3 regions of the Vibrio ponticus genome follow, and region 2 is predicted to be linked to each of the others. Evidence: riboswitches for the same ligand, from Rfam matches in the RefSeq annotation. Region 2 holds a riboswitch; each other region holds the start of a gene.
What was found. A riboswitch is a leader RNA that binds a small molecule or an ion and turns the genes downstream of it on or off. The one in region 2 is predicted to bind thiamine pyrophosphate.

Region 1 (4,169 bases), on a different replicon from region 2:
TTACCCAGCTATGTTTGAGCAGTACAGGGTAGCGATTGAGCATGGTGTGCAGTACATCAAGTGGGGCAGGTAGGATAAAGCTCGGCATATCAAATGCCACCACAATCAGTTGCCATAACCCGAGGATGATTAATGCGCTAAAGATGAGTCTGAGCACTGGGCGGTGGACCTGTTCGCGCTCATCAAGCAGTTTTGCTGGCGTTGACCCTTGGGTTATATCAGTCATAGTCGCGCTCCAATTGATGTAAAATCGCTTGTTGCAGCGCCGCGCACTCGGCATCGAGACTTCTTGGCGGCAAGGTACTGGGTACCGTAAGCTTGACCGCTTGTGCTGGGGTTCCCTGCAGTACATAAAGCTGATCAGCCAAGCGCACCGCTTCTTGTGGATCATGGGTGATTAGAATCACGGTTTTGTTGGCGAGTAATTCAGCAGCAAGTCGTTGTAGTTTGTGCCTAGTAACCGCATCGAGCGCAGAAAATGGCTCATCCATCAGCACCAGCGGCTTGTCTTGCATCAGGGTACGCGCCAATGCGACTCGTTGGCGCATGCCTCCAGATAATTGATCGGGCTTTGTGTTGGCATATTGAGCGAGATCGACTTGTTCAAGCAGCGCTAGTGCCTTGTCTTGCATCTGCTGCTGATCACTTGCAGTAAATTTGGCGCTGAGACAGACGTTATCTAACACGTTGAGCCAAGGCAGCAATAAATCTTGTTGTGCCATGTAGGCAATGCGTTGTTCAAAAGGTTGATCATCACTTGAACGTATCTCACCACTAAGAGTGACGCTGTCACCTAGCAATCCAGCAAGATAGCGTAAAAGTGTGGTCTTGCCACTGCCACTGCGCCCCAACAATACAGTCCAACATCCAGCAGGAATCGACATATTAACGTTGGCTAGCGTGGCGACCACGTTAGTTTGGTACTGTAAGTAGGCGTGATTGATTTCCACGCCCAAAGCTTGTGTCGTCATTGGCTTTACTGCTTTGCGGCGTAAGCAAAGAAATGATTCACAGGTCCATGACCTTGACCGACTTGCAGCTCATCAGCGTGGGCGATTGCCTGCGAAATGTAGTGTTTAGAGAGCTTAACCGCCTCGGTCAATTCATTGCCTTGCGCAAGGTATGAGGCAATAGCAGAAGAGAGGGTACAGCCTGTACCATGGGTATTTTTGGTTTGGTGACGCTTGGCGCTGATCAATTCAGCTCGATTGGCGGTGATCAGCAGATCGTTACTGTTAAGATCTTTTTCTAGATGCCCGCCTTTTAGCAGCACCGCTTTGGCACCAAGCTGGCGAAGATCGCTGATCATGTCATTCATTTCAGCTTGAGATTGAGGTATAGCTAGGGAAGTCAGAGCCGCGCCTTCAGGAAGATTCGGGGTAATAATATCCGCCAAAGGCAGCAGTTCGCTTTTTAAGGTGGCAATGGCAGATTGCTCAAGCAGCAAGTCACCACTGGTAGCAACCATCACCGGATCCACCACCAAAAATCTTGGTTGGTATTGCTTAATTTTATTCGCGACGACCTTGATGATATTCGCATCTGCCAGCATACCGATTTTGACTGCGACGATATTGAGATCGGTAAACACGGCGTCTAATTGGCTCTCAACGTGCGCTAATGGGATCGGAAAAATAGCGGAAACGCCTTGAGTGTTTTGCGATGTGATGGCGGTAATTACGGAACAAGCAAAGCTGCCCGTTGCTGATATGGCTTTGATGTCAGCTTGGATTCCTGCGCCGCCGCCACTGTCTGAACCCGCGATAGTGAGCACAATTGGCGTGTGAGTAGAAGAGTTTGCGGTAATGGTTTGGCTTGTGTGCGCCATGGTCGCTCCTATTGTCTGACGGATAGGAACTGACTTTGACCAGGAGCATTAACGCGATCACAAAACGGATCGACGCTAGGGTGCGGAATGTAAGTGGTAGCAAAGTGTTGATAGTTCCCTACGTCAGTGTTAACTGAATCAGGTTCAACGGGTCTCGAAATTCGATCTCAGCCTTTGCACAATGGCAACAGCCCCCCGACTATGTGAGAGATAGTATCAGCTCATACTGATAACTACTACAACAAGCCTGATGTTTATCGTCTGCTGATTGAAAGATATTTGCCTTGATCACACTTCCGGGTTCCCTTTGAATCAGAGGCGTGATTAAGCAATTGATGGATAAACATAGCAACAAACCGCGATTGGTGGTTTGTCAGATTTAAGCAAGCAGGGCGAGAATAGGGCGCTAAGCCCTTTAAACAATCGGAAGCATGAATCGAATTGCGGAAAGATGATCAAGGCGGGTTAAAGTGAATTGCGGTGTAGATCAATGAAATGAAGCTTTGCCTTGATCATGCTTTCGAGGTTCATTCCAATTATGCGCTGCCATAAATTGCACGTGTGATTCGATCAAGTTATCCGACTCTTGTTGCCACTGGCTTTGTGGTTGTTGATTACAAAACTCCAGTGCCAGTACAGTAAGGTGTTGGAGGCGTTTCATTGACCAGTCTCGTAGCTCAAGCTCGGCAAGAGGTTGACTCGCGGTTGCCTGCAACTTACTGCTAGCCAGTTGCAGATATTGGTAGGCTTTAGTTGGGTTGCTGTAGCGCAACCCATGAAAAACCCGCAGGCAGCCATCTAACCAGCAGGCGATGGCTTTACTTTGTAGTTCGGTGACTTGAGGACCCCAAACAGAATCAGGAACAGAAAGGATCAATGAACACAAGGAATCATCTTGATCATGCTTCCGGTTTTGGTACCAATCAGAGATCGCTTCTACCCAAGATTCTAGTTTGATCATGCTGCATCATCCCACTGTTTTACAAAGTGATTTGGACCAACCTGTCGCACACCGTGCTGCACGATGGCGCTGGTGGCACGAATTTCATCCGCTTGTTGAGAATAGTTTGGTTCACTTTCGACCAAATGACCAAATGGCTGATCGGGATCGGGCACGGCGGAAATCAGTAGTTTGGTGTAAGGATGCTGTGGATTGGTCAAAATGGATTGTGTATCACCCCATTCAACGATCTGCCCTTTGTACATCACTGCGGTCTCTTCCGCGATGTAGTGGGCTGTCGCAAGGTCATGAGTGATATACAAAAAGCCAATGCCGAGCTCTTGCTTCATCCGTTGCATTAGGTTTAGTACCCCAAGTCGAATGGAAACGTCGAGCATCGAGGTGGGTTCATCGGCGAGAATCACTTCCGCGCCAACCGCGAGTGCGCGGGCTAAGTTCACTCGTTGACGTTGACCACCACTCAGTTCATGGGGGTACTTATCGAGCGTATCGGGTGCCAGTTCAACCAGTTGGATCAACTCATTTAATTTCGCTGGGATCTCAGCGTTATTTGTCACTTGCTTGTGGATCTTCAGTGGGCGAGTTAAATGGTGGCGAATAGTATGAGTGGGATTGAGTGAGCCAAACGGATCTTGGAATACCATTTGCACTTTACTGCGGTAATCGAGGAGATCTTTACGGCTGTTGATCTCATCAATATTACGCCCTTTAAATAAGATCTCACCGCTGGTGGTAGGGTAGACTTTAGTGATCAAGCGGGCACAGGTACTTTTACCACAGCCTGATTCACCCACTAACGCCAGCGTGCGACCTTTATGCAGATTAAAGCTCACCCCTTGCAGCGCTTTAAAACGTTCTACGGCAGAGAAACCGCCTCCGACATTAAATTCTTTTACGATATCATTAACTTGGATGATGGGTTCGTTCATGCTGGCGCTCCTTGCGTTTGATGTTTACCTTCATGGATATTCGGGAACGATGCCCATAGTTTTTGCGTATAAGCGTGTTGCGGATTAACACGGATCTCTTTGGAGGTATTCACTTCGACAATCTCACCGTGACGCATGATCGCGATACGATCACAGAGTTGGGTCATCAGTGCCAGATCGTGGGTAATAAACAGAATCGAAAAACCAAACTCTTCACGCAATTGGTAGATCTGTTGCAAGATCTCTCGTTGCACCACGACATCGAGCGCAGTCGTCGGCTCATCCATGATGATCATTTTGGGGTTAAGGGAGAGGGCTATCGCGATAACGAGCCGTTGGCGCATTCCGCCACTGAACTGGTGAGGATATTCAGTGAGACGTTCTCGAGGGATATTGACTAAATCCAGTAGCTGTTCGGCGCGCTTTTTCGCTTGCTCTTCACTTAGACCTT
Region 2 (4,169 bases):
TAGCTATTTGGGGGCTTAAAAATAGTGGGCTTTCTACCGAAGCCTCACTGGTCTACATAAGTGTAAGACCTAGATCTTTTTATGGGTACTAAAGTAACTGTCTGAGATCTCAATTTATTTAGATGCAAAAGGCGGATTTTTATTGATAGCTTTATTAAGATAATTGTTGCCGAAAGTGGCAGTTCAAGCGCAGTGAGAGCGATCAAAATGTTTCGCTTTTAGGCGCATTATCGCCATAATGAAGTGGTAATTTTTCGCGTAATACAAGGTTTAGTTTATGCATATTCATATCTTGGGGATCTGTGGCACCTTTATGGGTGGTGCGGCAATGTTAGCGCGCCAACTTGGGCATAAAGTGACCGGGAGTGACGCAAACGTTTACCCACCAATGAGTACAATGCTTGAATCTCAAGGTATTGAAATTATAGAAGGTTTCGATCCAAGTCAGCTTAACCCAGCGCCGGATCTCGTGGTGATTGGTAATGCGATGAGTCGCGGTAATCCATGTGTGGAATATGTACTAAATAATAACCTGCGTTACACCTCGGGACCGCAATGGTTACAAGAGTTTTTACTGCACGATCGCTGGGTATTAGCGGTGTCTGGTACCCATGGCAAAACCACGACTTCAAGCATGCTGGCTTGGGTATTAGAAGAGTGTGGTTATCAACCTGGCTTCTTGGTAGGCGGGGTGCTCGGTAACTTTGGTATTTCAGCTCGACTCGGCGAAAGTATGTTTTTTGTCGTCGAAGCCGACGAATATGACAGTGCTTTTTTTGATAAGCGTTCAAAGTTTGTTCATTACCACCCGCGCACCTTAGTGATGAATAACTTGGAGTTCGATCATGCCGACATTTTCGATGATCTTGAGGCGATTAAGCGTCAATTCCACCATCTAGTACGAACTGTGCCAGGTAATGGTCGCATTCTAGCACCAAGTAAAGATCAGTCACTTGCTGACGTACTAGCGCGTGGTTGCTGGAGCGAAAAAGAGTTTACCGGTGAGAATGGCGATTGGCGCGCAGAGAAGATCAAGAAAGATGGTTCTGAGTTCCGTGTCTATCTGCAAAATCAGCATGTCGGTACCGTTAACTGGGACTTGGTGGGCGATCACAATGTCGATAATGCTCTGATGGCAATTGCTGCGGCACGTCATGTTGGTGTTACACCAGATCTGGCTTGTGAAGCACTTGGTAAATTTATTAATACCAAGCGTCGTTTAGAGCTAAAAGGAGAGGTGAATGGCATCAAAGTTTATGATGATTTTGCTCATCATCCGACGGCGATTGAACTGACCAGTGGCGGTTTGCGTAACAAGGTCGGCACAGACAAGATTATTGCTGTGCTTGAGCCTCGCTCCGCCACCATGAAGCGCGGCGTTCACAAAGAAACTTTAGCGGCTTCTTTACACCATGCTGATGAAGTCTACCTCTATCAACCGGAGGGTATTGATTGGTCGGTACAAGAGATTGCAGAGCAATGCTCACAGCCTGCCTTCAGCAGCGCGGATATTGATCAATTGGTTGAGCAGATCGTGGCGAGCGCCAAACCAGGCGATCACATTTTAGTGATGAGTAACGGTGGCTTTGAAGGTATTCACGGTAAGCTTTTAGCCAAACTAGCGGAATAACAGTAAATGACTAAGCAAAACAGCAAAGCAATGACCCTCGCTTTTACTGGAGCTTCAGGCGCACCCTATGGGTTGCGTCTGCTTGAGTGCTTACTCGCGGCGGATTATCAGGTTTATCTGCTGATCTCATCGGCAGCACGTGTGGTGCTAGCCACAGAGCATGGTTTAAAACTACCCAGCGGTCCTGATGCGGCCAAACAAGCTTTGGTTGAACATCTCAATTGCGACCCAGAAAAATTGGTGGTGTGCGGCAAGGATGATTGGTTCTCGCCTGTCGCGTCAGGCTCTGCCGCACCGAAACAAATGGTGGTGTGCCCATGTTCGGCCGGCAGCGTTGCTGCGATCGCGCATGGTATGTCAGACAATTTGATTGAGCGTGCTGCGGATGTGGTGATGAAAGAGCGTGGTCAGTTATTGTTGGTGGTACGTGAAACGCCTTTTTCTACCTTGCATTTAGAAAATATGCATAAGTTATCGCAGATGGGCGTGACGATTATGCCAGCGGCGCCGGGTTTTTATCATCAACCGAAAACGATAGAAGACTTAATTGATTTTATGGTCGCTCGGATCTTGGATCATCTAGGCGTTGAGCAAGGGTTAGTTCCGCGATGGGGTTATGATCAACGTCCTTAGCCATTCTCTACCGCATTTGCTTGGTTACTCTATTTTATGTTGATTGATTGTAGCCATTGATAATCGGAATGATTACAATCCATCCGAAACTCATCGGGGAGCAAAGTGCTGAGCACTGGCTGAGATCGACTTTTGTCGGGACCCGTGACCTGAACCAGATAATGCTGGCGTAGGAATTGAGTCAGGATAATTGATGATTATGGATAATTAAGCCTCGACTTCAAACCTGTGCCGCTCAACCTTTGGAGAGCGAACAGTGAAAACCACTCTAACAGCCCTAGCCGTGGCTTGTGCTTCTTTTTCGGCGATTGCCGCAGATAATACACTGACTATCTACACCTATGACTCTTTTGCAGCCGATTGGGGACCAGCTCCGGCGGTTAAAAAAGCCTTTGAAGCGCAATGTGATGGCTGTGAAGTTAACTTTGTTGCTTTAGATGATGGTGTCTCAATTCTTAACCGTCTGCGTTTGGAAAACGGTAACAGCAAAGCGGATATCGTATTAGGTTTGGACAACAACCTAATGGCAGAAGCAAAGAAAACCGGCTTTTTGGCTGAGCACTCGGTAGATACCTCAAGCGTCACCATTCCAGGTGGTTGGCAAGATAAAACCTTTGTCCCTTATGACTTTAGCTACTTCGCCTTTGTCTACAACACTGAGAAACTGACCAATCCACCGACCAGCCTGAAAGAGTTGGTTGAGCAGCGCGATGATCTAAAAGTCATCTACCAAGATCCGCGTACCTCAACACCGGGACAAGGCTTTATGTTGTGGATGAAGTCAGTCTATGGTGATGATGTTGCTGCGGCGTGGCAGAAAGTCGCGAAGAAAACGGTAACCGTAACCAAAGGTTGGTCAGAAGCGTATTCTATGTTCCTCGAGGGGGAAGCTGACATGGTGTTGTCATACACAACCTCACCGGCCTATCACATTATTGCCGAGCAAGATAAGCGTTTTGCTGCGGCTAATTTCTCTGAAGGTCATTACACCCAAGTTGAAGTGGCAGCGAAAGTGAAAGGCTCGCAAAACCCAGAGCTAGCCGACCAATTCATGCAGTTTATTCTGAGCGAAGGATTCCAATCGGCAATGCCAACCGGCAACTGGATGTATCCGGTTACTGATATCAAGTTGCCGCAAGGGTATGAAGCTTTGACTGTGCCAGCTAAGGCACTCAGCTTTACTTCTGATGAAGTTGCTGCGCAGCGTAAAGCCTGGATTCGCGAATGGCAAAGTGCATTGACTCGATAGGATGATTGTTTGAATCGTACGCCTAAAATCGGGCTGGTGGTCGCGGTGCTTATCGCGACCTTTGTTTTTTCAGCCCTTGCTGCCTTGTTTCACGCAGCACCCTCACTTAATGTTCTTTCGGTATGGCAAGATCCGTACTACCGTCATGTAACACAATTTAGCTTCTATCAATCGTTTCTTTCAACGCTGCTCAGCGTTGGCTTTGCTTTGCCAGTTGCTCATGCGCTGTCTAAACGCGATTTTAAAGGTAAATCGCTGTTGCTAAGGCTGTTCAGTTCAACCTTGGTTTTGCCTGTTTTAGTTGGGGTTTTTGGCCTGCTGGCGATTTATGGTAATTCGGGGTTGTTCGCCGATCTATTTGCCTATTTCGGTGGTGAGTTGCCGTTCTCTATCTATGGACTAAACGGCATTTTACTCGCGCACGCATTCTTTAATTTGCCTTACGCTGCCCGTCTTTTGTTACAGGCTTTGGAGTCGATTCCACAAGAGCAGCATAAGCTGTGCGCGCATCTTGGTATGAGCCAATGGCAGAAATTTAAGTGGGTAGAGTGGCCGCGCTTGCGTCAACAACTGCCTCATGTCTCTGGTTTAGTGTTTATGTTGTGCTTTACCAGTTTTGCCACTGTGATGGCGCTGGGAGGTGGTCCCAAGTCAACG
Region 3 (4,169 bases), 280 kb from region 2:
GACCGCTGGATGGTACAACTCTGACCCAGTCGCAAGAAACTCCGCCGATTTCTGACGCATTCCTTCTAATGGGTCATCAAGCATTTTTATCTCTATAGCTTGATCGGCCGCTACCTGTTCGGTGTCCTTAGCGTATTCACGCACCTCTTGCGAAATCTTCATCGAGCAGAATTTAGGACCACACATTGAGCAAAAGTGAGCAACCTTACCTGATTCTTGCGGCAAGGTTTCATCATGGAAACTGCGTGCAGTTTCCGGATCGAGAGACAAGTTAAATTGGTCTTCCCAGCGGAACTCAAAGCGCGCTTTCGACAGGGCGTTATCGCGCACTTGTGCTCCCGGATGACCTTTTGCCAAATCCGCCGCATGGGCAGCCAATTTATAAGTAATCAGACCGGTCTTAACATCATCCTTGTTTGGTAACCCAAGGTGCTCTTTCGGCGTGACATAACACAGCATGGCACAGCCATACCAGCCAATCATCGCCGCACCAATACCCGAAGTAATATGATCGTAGCCTGGGGCAATATCAGTTGTAAGTGGACCTAAGGTATAAAAAGGCGCTTCATGACAATGCTCAAGCTGCTCTTCCATATTTTCTTTGATCATGTGCATTGGCACATGGCCCGGGCCTTCAATGATCACTTGCACATCATATTCCCAAGCGATCTTGGTTAGCTCACCGAGCGTTCTAAGTTCAGCGAACTGCGCTTCATCGTTAGCATCTGCGACAGAACCTGGACGAAGCCCATCTCCAAGAGAAAGCGCGACATCATACTTAGCGCAGATCTCACAGATTTCGCGGAAATGAGTATAAAGAAAACTTTCTTGATGATGGGCTAGACACCATTTAGCAATGATGGAACCACCACGAGAGACAATGCCGGTAACCCGTTTTGCCGTCATTGGCACATAGCGTAGAAGTAACCCTGCGTGAATGGTAAAGTAATCCACGCCCTGCTCGGCTTGCTCAATCAGTGTGTCACGCATCACTTCCCAATTAAGGTTCTCAGCAATACCATTCACTTTTTCTAACGCTTGGTACATAGGCACCGTCCCAATAGGAACAGGACTGTTACGCAAGATCCATTCACGAGTTTCATGAATATTACGCCCAGTCGACAGGTCCATAACCGTATCACCACCCCAGCGTGTTGACCAAACCAGCTTCTCTACTTCTTCTTCTATTGACGAAGTCACTGAAGAGTTGCCGATGTTAGCGTTCACTTTGACTAGGAAGTTACGACCAATAATCATTGGCTCCGATTCTGGATGGTTGATGTTAGAAGGAATGATGGCGCGCCCCTCAGCGACCTCTTTGCGTACAAACTCAGGAGTAATATCTTTGGGTAGATTCGCACCAAAACTTTGGCCAGGATGCTGCTGAGTGAGAACTTCATCGCGATAGCGAGCACGTCCCATGTTCTCACGCAAAGCGATGTACTCCATTTCAGGAGTAATAAGCCCCTGACGAGCATAGTGAAGTTGAGTAACACATTTACCGCTCTTAGCACGTCTTATACGTGGTAGATTACCGTAACGAAGCTCATCGAGAGTTTCATCGGCTAAACGCTCTTTGGTATAGACGGAGCTAACATCATCCAAAACTTCGGTATCACTGCGCTCTTCGATCCACTGCTCACGAAGCTTAGGTAAGCCATTGTAAAGGTCGATTTGGTGTTCAGGATCGGTGTAGAGACCAGAGGTATCGTATACACGAATAGGCTCGTTAGGCTCAAATACAGGCGCTTCTTTGGTGCCTCCGACTAGGCTATCGGCCAAAGATATTTCGCGCATTGGTACTCGAATATCAGGACGGGAACCCTCAACATACACCTTATGCGAATTTGGATAAGGTTGTACTGAGAGAGTATCAATAAACTGTTTAGCTTCCAGTCTTGCTTGCTTGCGACTCGACATAGCATTTTTCCTTGCTCATTTTTTATAAACGTATGGGATAAAAATGCTTGGCGGAACGATATGACAAGAGGTATCGAAAATTAGGTTGTAGCAACCTAAACACAACATCGATATGTTGATAGGTACGCTAGGATGATAGAAACATCCCTAACGATAATATCTTCTCCTGTTCCCTTCGCAGATTCTAATCTGATCAGGTTCAACGGATCCCGAATTAACGGTCTCAGCCAAATGGCACTCCGACAAGTGATGCAATTATAAGCAATTGACAGGTCTAAACCAAGCTGACCTGTACAAAAATATTTAAATTTTTGTTAAGACTTCATCAGTAATTGAAAACCTAACCACGCCGCTGAGATGCTCAAAAAGACATTGAGTAACACATTTAAGCCCATCTTAAAGAATGCGCCCTGCTGCATCAGCAGTACATTATCCATTGAGAACGTAGAGAATGTGGTTAGAGCACCAAGGAAACCAAGGCCGATAATTTGTCGCCAAGGTTCAATCGACATGATTTCACTTTCAAATGCCGCAATCAGTAGTCCCATAATAAATGAGCCCACAACGTTAACAGTGAGTGTGCCGTAAGGAAAACCTCGACCCAGCAGCGCGACACAAAGCTCTGAGACGAGATAGCGAGAACACGCACCAAAAGCGCCACCAAGAGCAATAAAACCTAAAATGGAAAGCTGTCCCATAAATCCCCCAAAACTGTAAGTGGCTATATTGTAGCCATAACCTGAAAAATTTCGAGTCTACAAACTAAATATTCACCCCATAAAAGCTAACAGATTAAAAAAGTTACCGTAGTCACTTTGACGGATAACGGAGTTTGGAACGCTTCGCTACGGATACGGGAAAGTGGATGCGGGAGTTCGGAACGCTGCACTACGGATGCGGGAAAGTGGATACGGGAGTTCGGAACGCTGCGCTACGGATGCGAGAGAAGAGCAAGAGAGTGTAGAGTTGAAAACCGAGAGGCACTCGTTGGAATATAGAGCCAAAGAAAGAACGTTTCTCCATCCCGAAGCGAAGTATCGCGGATACGGAGTGCTCTATTTCCACTCTCAAAGTGAAGTATCGAAGAGACTGAACTTTCCCGCATCTCGAAATGACGTATCTACGATACGGAATGTTCTCGAAGAGAGATATCTTAGATATCGAACGTTCCAATTTCGTTTCTACCAGAAACGAAAAAGGCCCTGACCTAAGTCAGAGCCTTCGAATATGGCGGAGGCGCCGGGCTTGCGCACAAGCTCCCAACATTTGCTTTGCAAAAGCAACAAATGCAAAAAAGCCCCGACATTTCTGTCGAGGCTTTCGAAGATGGCAGGGGTGGACCGGGCTGGCGATCCAGAGATTCGAACTATTCACCCCAACACGCGCTCTTTGGTAAATAGCGGAATCCGCTTGCTCTGCCAATTGACTAAAACCATAAAATGCAGACGTAAAAAAGCCCCAGCATTACTGCTGAGGCTTAGTATATGGCAGGGGTGGAGAGATTCGAACTCCCAACACGCGGATTTGGAATCCGCTGCTCTGCCAATTGGAGCTACACCCCTAAATTTGAACTACAGTTTATCACAGTGTAGATTCAAAAAAACCTCGCAAAAGCGAGGTTTTCGAATAAGTGGCGGAGTGGACGGGACTCGAACCCGCGACCCCCGGCGTGACAGGCCGGTATTCTAACCAACTGAACTACCACTCCGCAGTGGAATACTCGTTATTAATAACAAGCGTTCAAAATATAAAGCCTGGCGATGTCCTACTCTCACATGGGGAAGCCCCACACTACCATCGGCGCTATTGCGTTTCACTTCTGAGTTCGGCATGGAATCAGGTGGGTCCGCAACGCTATGGTCGCCAAGCAAATTCTTTCTCTCTATTTCTAGAGAATAACTTGGAAAGCTGTTTTGTGTTCTCTACACAATCAAGTTTTGTTCTTTCTTTGAGTCCATCAAAACCCCTTGGGTGTTGTATGGTTAAGCCTCACGGGCAATTAGTATCAGTTAGCTCAATGCCTCACAGCACTTACACACCTGACCTATCAACGTCGTAGTCTCCGACAACCCTTTAGGATACTTAAAGTATCAGGGAGAACTCATCTCAAGGCTCGCTTCCCGCTTAGATGCTTTCAGCGGTTATCGATTCCGAACTTAGCTACCGGGCAATGCGTCTGGCGACACAACCCGAACACCAGAGGTTCGTCCACTCCGGTCCTCTCGTACTAGGAGCAGCCCCTTTCAATT

Region 1: linked by a shared signal. The riboswitch ahead of thiD (bifunctional hydroxymethylpyrimidine kinase/phosphomethylpyrimidine kinase) and the one ahead of thiB (thiamine ABC transporter substrate binding subunit) in region 2 are both predicted to bind thiamine pyrophosphate.
Region 3: linked by a shared signal. The riboswitch ahead of thiC (phosphomethylpyrimidine synthase ThiC) and the one ahead of thiB (thiamine ABC transporter substrate binding subunit) in region 2 are both predicted to bind thiamine pyrophosphate.

What each region holds. Positions count from the first base shown of each region.
Region 1 covers NZ_AP019658.1:7,177-11,345, forward strand. The annotation lists partial or broken gene GZN30_RS14625 (ABC transporter permease) at 1-160, opposite strand, end outside; gene GZN30_RS14630 (ABC transporter ATP-binding protein) at 219-971, opposite strand; gene thiD (bifunctional hydroxymethylpyrimidine kinase/phosphomethylpyrimidine kinase) at 977-1,828, opposite strand; TPP riboswitch at 1,927-2,036, opposite strand; gene GZN30_RS14640 (transcriptional regulator) at 2,316-2,789, opposite strand; gene GZN30_RS14645 (ATP-binding cassette domain-containing protein) at 2,786-3,718, opposite strand; gene GZN30_RS14650 (ABC transporter ATP-binding protein) at 3,715-4,169, opposite strand, start outside.
Region 2 covers NZ_AP019657.1:2,551,132-2,555,300, reverse strand. The annotation lists gene mpl (UDP-N-acetylmuramate:L-alanyl-gamma-D-glutamyl-meso-diaminopimelate ligase) at 278-1,630, shown strand; gene GZN30_RS11360 (flavin prenyltransferase UbiX) at 1,637-2,263, shown strand; TPP riboswitch at 2,348-2,456, shown strand; gene thiB (thiamine ABC transporter substrate binding subunit) at 2,520-3,512, shown strand; gene thiP (thiamine/thiamine pyrophosphate ABC transporter permease ThiP) at 3,522-4,169, shown strand, end outside.
Region 3 covers NZ_AP019657.1:2,833,594-2,837,762, forward strand. The annotation lists gene thiC (phosphomethylpyrimidine synthase ThiC) at 1-1,920, opposite strand, end outside; TPP riboswitch at 2,074-2,172, opposite strand; gene crcB (fluoride efflux transporter CrcB) at 2,235-2,618, opposite strand; tRNA gene GZN30_RS12785 (tRNA-Trp) at 3,406-3,482, opposite strand; tRNA gene GZN30_RS12790 (tRNA-Asp) at 3,552-3,628, opposite strand; rRNA gene rrf (5S ribosomal RNA) at 3,673-3,788, opposite strand; rRNA gene GZN30_RS12800 (23S ribosomal RNA) at 3,899-4,169, opposite strand, start outside.